2 regions of the Paenibacillus sp. NPDC101420 genome follow, and region 2 is predicted to be linked to the other one. Evidence: a T-box and tRNA genes for the amino acid it is inferred to sense, from the RefSeq annotation. Region 2 holds a T-box; the other holds one or more tRNA genes.
The links. A T-box is a leader RNA that pairs with one kind of tRNA and senses whether it is charged. The one in region 2 lies ahead of pheS (phenylalanine--tRNA ligase subunit alpha), so its partner is inferred to be a tRNA-Phe.

Region 1: it has a tRNA-Phe gene. The T-box ahead of pheS (phenylalanine--tRNA ligase subunit alpha) is inferred to sense a tRNA for this amino acid. The anticodon was not compared.

The regions. Positions count from the first base shown of each region.
Region 1 is NZ_JBNNSE010000001.1:163,266-166,679, reverse strand. It holds gene ACQKMP_RS00610 (zinc-dependent alcohol dehydrogenase) at 1-244, shown strand, start outside; gene ACQKMP_RS00605 (GNAT family N-acetyltransferase) at 394-927, shown strand; gene ACQKMP_RS00600 (GNAT family N-acetyltransferase) at 924-1,457, shown strand; T-box leader at 1,469-1,709, shown strand; tRNA gene ACQKMP_RS00595 (tRNA-Phe) at 1,763-1,835, shown strand; gene ACQKMP_RS00590 (CD3324 family protein) at 1,947-2,213, shown strand; gene sleB (spore cortex-lytic enzyme) at 2,259-2,900, opposite strand; gene ACQKMP_RS00580 (YdhK family protein) at 3,077-3,414, shown strand, end outside.
Region 2 is NZ_JBNNSE010000001.1:1,480,314-1,483,727, reverse strand. It holds gene ACQKMP_RS06515 (hypothetical protein) at 1-765, opposite strand, end outside; T-box leader at 1,035-1,320, shown strand; gene pheS (phenylalanine--tRNA ligase subunit alpha) at 1,381-2,415, shown strand; gene pheT (phenylalanine--tRNA ligase subunit beta) at 2,759-3,414, shown strand, end outside.

The sequences.
Region 1 (3,414 bases), 1.3 Mb from region 2:
TGCCGTTTATAAAAATGAAGTACCTATAAGCCTTGCTCAAGTGATGAGTAAAGAAGTTAACATAGTTGGAGCTAGTGGATACACACATGAAGATATTGTAAAGGTAATTGAACATATAAACGACAAGAAAACGAATATCTCTACAATGGTGACACAGACTTATAAATTAGAGGATATTCAAGCCGCCTTCGATAAAGCCATTGCAGCAAAAGAAACGATCAAGGTTATTGTAGATCTAACTTAATCATCAGGTAATTATATTGGAGTTCATTTGAGTGTAAAACTCAGGTGAACTCTTTTTATTTTAGAAGAATAATGACGTTATATAAAATTTAATTCTAATTGAACATGGCATATTACAAGTGTGTGGTCGTAATTATACTGAGTATAGAAGTGAAATTAGAGAAAAAACGTGGAGGTATGATGGAAATTAATCTTGTTCCAGTAACGTTTGAAGATAAAGAGGTATTGACTAATCTATATCAATTTTACAATTATGATTTCAGTTTATTTACAGATCAAGATGTGAACGGGCATGGGGAATTCGAGGTGAATATTGATTATTTTTGGGAAGGGGATCATCGATGGAATCCATATTTGATTGAGGTTTCAGGAAACGTAGCTGGATTTGTGGTTGTTCTTTTTGAAAACTTAGATACAGACCCAGATCCAACTCATGTGATCTATGACTTTATGATTTTGCAGAAATACAGGAGAAATGGAATAGGTACTGCTGCCGCAATAAAAACACTTGATCTATTTAAAGAAGCTAAATGGAAACTAGCTCAAATGGAAAATAATAAATCTGCCATAGCATTCTGGCGAAAAGTTCTTCAGGATTATACAAAAGACAACTATACAGAACGTTATTCTAGTGATCTCCAAAAATATATTCAAGCATTCGATAGAAGGGGAAGAACGAAATGAATATCACCGTAACATTAACTGACAGCACAACGAAGTTTATGATTAACAATCTCTACCCACTATACTTACACGATCTATCAGAGATATGGGGGAATCTTCCTAATCAATACGGTGTATACGAGGATGATGAAACACAGACGCTGAATGAACAGAATAAAGTCTTCGACATATGGTGGGAGAAGCCGGGGATTTTATATCCTTATTTAATAAAAGAGGATGGAATTCCTGCTGGCTTTGCATTAGTAGCGACACCACCTCATACACCACCAGGTTGTGAATTTTATTTAAACGAATTCTTTATCCTGCGGCCCTTCCGAGGTAAGGGAATCGCTGAACGTGCGGCTAAGGAGGTATTTAATCTTCATATTGGAAAATGGGAGCTACAAACCAATCCCACAGCTACTAATAGGAGAGCCCAGCATTTTTGGAGAAAGACACTAAAAGAATATACTGGTAATAGCTTTCAAGAAGAATGTAAGAAGTCTTTTGATGATGAATTAAAGATGATTTTTAATTTTTGTAATGGATAAAGCTAATCAAAACAAATGCTTTGATGGAGAAAAGTAGTTCAATACCTCACTACAGGGAGGAAACGCCGGAGATTGGGAGCGTTTCTAGAGAAAAGGGTTGATCGAAGTTCACTCCGGAGCAGTCCCTTGAAACCATTGTTGGCAAGTAGAGGTGTACCGGTGTTAACCGTTAAATATTTAAGTGAGAACATTTCTGTTTGTTGTACAGAATAGTTCTAATTTAGGGTGGTACCGCGGCTCCTCGTCCCTTTTCGGACGAGGGGTCTTTTTGTGTCCATTTAGAAGAAATATTTGTATCCCTGCAAGGCTCGGTAGCTCAGTTGGTAGAGCATAGGACTGAAAATCCTAGTGTCGGCGGTTCGACCCCGTCCCGAGCCATCTTAATTTTAATAGCAAGCTTTCTATAAAAACAGCCTGTCCGACCATTATGGTTAGACAGGTTGTTTGTTATTTCATCTTAATTTGAAAAGTTTAAGGAGTAGATTAATTATGAAATATGTAAATGCAGATACAGTCTTCCCTAAAGAGTTACTACAAGAAATACAGAAATATATAAACGGTGGTATGGTCTACGTTCCAAAGCCTGAAGAATTACATGTAAAATGGGGTGAGAAGTCAGGGAGTAGAAAATATTTGGAATCAAGAAATATTGAGATCTGCCTGAGGTTTGCTGCTGGTGCAACCGTCGACCAGCTCTCAGGTGAATACTGTCTTTCTAAAGATAGTATTAAGAAAATTGTTTATACTAAAAAATAGCCGGTCAACCTTAGGGTTGACCGGCTATTACATTTATTTGAAGCGTTAACTCGCAAATATATGCTTACCAATTTTTAAGTTCTGAGGACGAGTCCAGATCCATGCGCTAGTAGCTGTATCTGGATTGAAATAATAGATCGAATTGTTTGTTGGGTCCCAACCTCGGACAGCATCAAGAGCAGCTAAATAGGCAGTCCGGTTTGGAGTAAGCCAGTATTGACCGTCAGATACGGCTGTAAATGCGCCTTTTTGAAATACAACGTCTTTAATATTGTCTGGGAATTGACTAGATTGTATGCGATTCATAACTACAGCGCCAACTGCGACTTGACCTTTATAAGGCTCACCGCGAGATTCACTATAAATGACTTTCGCCAGAATATCCATTTCCTCAATACTAAGCGTGTATTTTTTTAGAGCATTCCAAGTTTTTGTACCAGTAACTCCATCGGCATTTAATCCGTAGGCCTTTTGGAATTTAGCAACGGCAGCTTTCGTTTGTGATCCATATACACCATCTAAAGGCTGAGTATAGAAATTCAGAGTTTTTAATCGATACTGAAGATCCCACACATCTCCAGAAGAACTCCCTACGGTTAATACAGGTGCAGCACTAGCAGAACCGATCATAGTAGCCATACTTACCAGACCCAAAAGAAGCAACAAAGTGAATATTTTAGTCTTCATTGTAGTAGCCTCCTTTCAGAAAACATTATAAATAACCTTCAATAACTGAGACAACACTCATTTATTGGTAATCTAATAATCCATTTTACATTTTCGAAAATACTTCATTAGGTTTGTGATCTTATGAAATGGGTAAATGAATAATCAGAGGCACATCAACATCGGAGGTTTTATATATGAAAAAGCAATTATATCTATTCATAATCGCAGCTGCACTCACTTTAAGCGCATGTGGTAATGATAATAGCTATGGCAATAAGATAATGGAAGATACCTCACATTCCAGTTCAAGCGTCGTACCTGAAAATTTGAAAGTGGCAGAGAATCCTACTTTTAAAATAGGAAGTAAAGCGATTATCCAAGCAGAGCATATGGAAGGTATGAAAGGGGCAACAGCAACGATAGTTGGAGCTTTTGATACCACTGCGTATATCGTTTCTTATAGGCCCGCAACAGGTGGATTTCCAGTTACAAATCATAAGTGGATTATTCATGAGGAAATCAAAAAAGCAGC
Region 2 (3,414 bases):
TGGCTGTACTTTGTAGTTACTGCTCGCATCATCAAGCGTTAATTCAAATACAGATCCTCCTGCGGATGCGAGGTATCCCTTAAGTCCAGGATCACTTAGCACTTTGGTTCCTTGATTGGTTAAGCTCACACCTACTTTGGCGTATACCTTACCGTTATATTTGTAAATTTGCAGACTTTCCGTTTTGGTTGTTACGGGCTGATTATTCAAGGTTATCTTTTTACTTTGGCCTCTAGCGACCGCTTGTGAAAAAGCAACAGGCATGGTGAAGGTCCCCAGCTTTTTTTGATAATCGGTACTGCTGAAATCCCAACCGAATACTGAAATCTTCACTCCATTTAAAGATGTGGATTTACCGACGTTTACGTAATAGGTTACGGATTGACTGCTTTTGGAGGGGATAGATTTGATGGTTGCACTGCTGGTTACTGGGCTTCCTTGGATAACGGTTCCTCCGGCAGTTGTTACTTTAGAGAAATAGTCCACAAGATTGATGCTGCTTCCGCTCCCATTGTTATAGCTGAGGGTGTATGTAAGAATATTGCCGCCATCCTGAGTCAAAAAGCCAACATCGGTCAGCTTCACACTAAAGTTACTCTTTAAAGCTATCGAGCCGAGTTTATCCAGAGTGGATACAGTGGTGGCAGTTGCTGTTTTGGTGGATGAAGTAGTAGTTGATGCCGCGTATGCTCCATACGCTGAAGCTTGACTCAGAACTGCTGCGCTAAGTATGATCACAGCTACTTTTGTTCTTCGTGCATGCATGTAATTCCCTCCCGGTATGAAAGTCCTTGTATTTTGAAGGTGATTTATGATTGAGTACAACCATGCCTTCTTAATAATGGAAATTATCAAGCTCCGCTGAACGTTAGCTGAAAAAAAGTCCCCAAAATGGCTCTGAACCTTAAAGCCAGCTTAAAGCCAGATAAAAATTGCCCTAATTATGCTTGAACTTGTCAAAACGACAGATTTTGCATATAATAAACAGACATATCTCTTGCATAAAAGAGATACCTGACAATTAGATTGAATTGTGAAATGCAGTGATGGAGAAGAGTACACAGTGCCTGACTTACAGGGAGGAGACGCCGGTGATTGAGAGCGTTTCTAGGATACAGAGCTGTCGAAGTTCACTCCGGAGCAGTTCCTTGAATTCCTTAAGATTGCCTTGTAAGGAAGCGTAGGGGAAACCGGTCACAGACCGTTATTTCTGTATAAAGTGAGATAGGTATCTGTCCAGCCAAAAGAGGGATGAAGCTCTTAAGGGGAACAGATCAGCTTGTCTAACAAGGGTGGTACCACGGTCTTTTCGTCCCTTACCGGGAGGAAAGGCCTTTTTTTGTTGAACTAGACAATGATTGAAGGGGGCTGTACACGGCCATGAAAGAGAAGTTGGAAGCATTGAAGGTTGAGGCGCTGGCTAAGTTGCAGGAGGTTATGGATCCACAGGTTTTGAATGACCTAAGAGTGAAATATCTCGGTAAAAAAGGCGAGCTTACAGAAGTTCTACGTGGTATGGGAGGACTTAGTGCTGAGGAGCGTCCGGTTATCGGGCAAGTAGCGAATCAGGTGCGTAGTGCCATTGAGGAGATTATTGGAGCGAAGCAAGAGGCTTTTCAACAGCAAGAGACTCAGCAACGTCTGCAGGCTGAAAAAGTAGACGTAACCCTGCCGGGTCGCCGCATGCAGCAAGGGGGCGTTCACCCGCTTAGCAGAGTGGTTCAGGAAATTGAGGATATTTTCATTGGTATGGGCTACCGTGTGGCTGAAGGTCCGGAAGTGGAGACCGATTATTATAACTTTGAAGCCCTAAATCTGCCTAAAAATCACCCGGCACGCGATATGCAGGATTCCTTTTATTTAACGGATGACCTGCTTATGCGTACTCAAACGTCTCCGGTACAAATTCGTACTATGCAGGCTATGAACGGTGAAGTTCCAGTTAAAATCATTTGCCCGGGTAAAGTATTCCGCCGCGATGATGACGATGCAACGCATTCCTTCCAGTTCCATCAAATTGAAGGTTTGGTTATCGGAAGCAACATTCGGATGAGTGATCTGAAAGGCACCTTGCAGCAATTCGTACAAGAGATGTTCGGCCCGAATACAGACATTCGTCTTCGTCCGAGCTTCTTCCCATTCACCGAGCCAAGCGTTGAAGTGGATGTAAGCTGCTTCAAATGTGGCGGCGATGGCTGCAGACTGTGCAAGCAAAGCGGATGGTTAGAAATCCTTGGCGCCGGCATGGTGCATCCAAATGTTCTGAAAATGGGTGGCTATGATCCTGCTAAGTATAGCGGCTTCGCATTTGGTATGGGTGTTGAGCGGATTGCTATGCTTAAATACGGCATCGATGACATCCGTCATTTCTATAACAACGATATGAGTTTTGTAAAGCAGTTCAAGGGCGTTTAGATTTTTGGTGGGCGAGCTGGCTGGTGGGTTAGGAGTAAGTAGCAATTGGGTTACTGATCTTGCTTAATAAAAGACTATTAATAGAAGGAACGGAGAGGAATTTTGGAACTGTAGAAGCGCCAGCGTTCGCCTTTATCCTCGGATTTCTACCGCGAGAAGCGGTTCTAATCAGGAAATCTGAGGATAACAGCGATCGGAAGTCCAATATTTTTCGTAGTGACTGCTATAAATAGGACGGGTATGAAGCTTTCATCGAGTAATCCTAAATTGTACTACTCCCACAGGAAGCAGATCGAACGGCAAGTAGATAAATACATCTGAAACATAAAGGAAGTGAGCGGACATGAAAGTATCAACCGGATGGTTGGCTGATTATACATCGATTGAAGGAGTAACCGCCGAAAAGCTAGCGGAGAAGATTACCGCTGCCGGCATTGAAATTGACGGAGTAGAGCGCCGCAATAAAGGGATTTCCGGCATCGTAACCGGCTATGTGAAATCGAAAGAAAAGCATCCTGATGCGGATAAGCTGAACGTATGTATCGTGGATGCAGGTCAAGGTGAAGATCTGCAAATCGTCTGTGGCGCAAAGAATGTAGCTGCGGGACAAACCGTTCCTGTAGCTCTTGTTGGCGCTAAGCTGCCAGGGCTGGATATCAAAAAAGCGAAGCTGCGCGGGGTATTATCACAAGGGATGATCTGCTCGGCTAAAGAATTGGGACTCAATGATAAATTGCTTCCTAAAGAGCAGCAAGAAGGAATTCTTGTACTTCCTGAAGGTACAGAGATCGGTCAAGATATTTCAAAGCTGCTGGGTCTAGATGATGAAATTCTGGAATTCGATCTGACTCCGAACCGTTCAGACTGCCTAAGCATGATTGGTGCTGCTTATGAAGTGAGCGCGATTCTTGGACGCGACATTAAATTGCCTGATCCTGCGAGTGAAATGATTGAGATCAGCGGAGCAGCTGCTCAATCTATTTCCGTTAAGATTGAGAA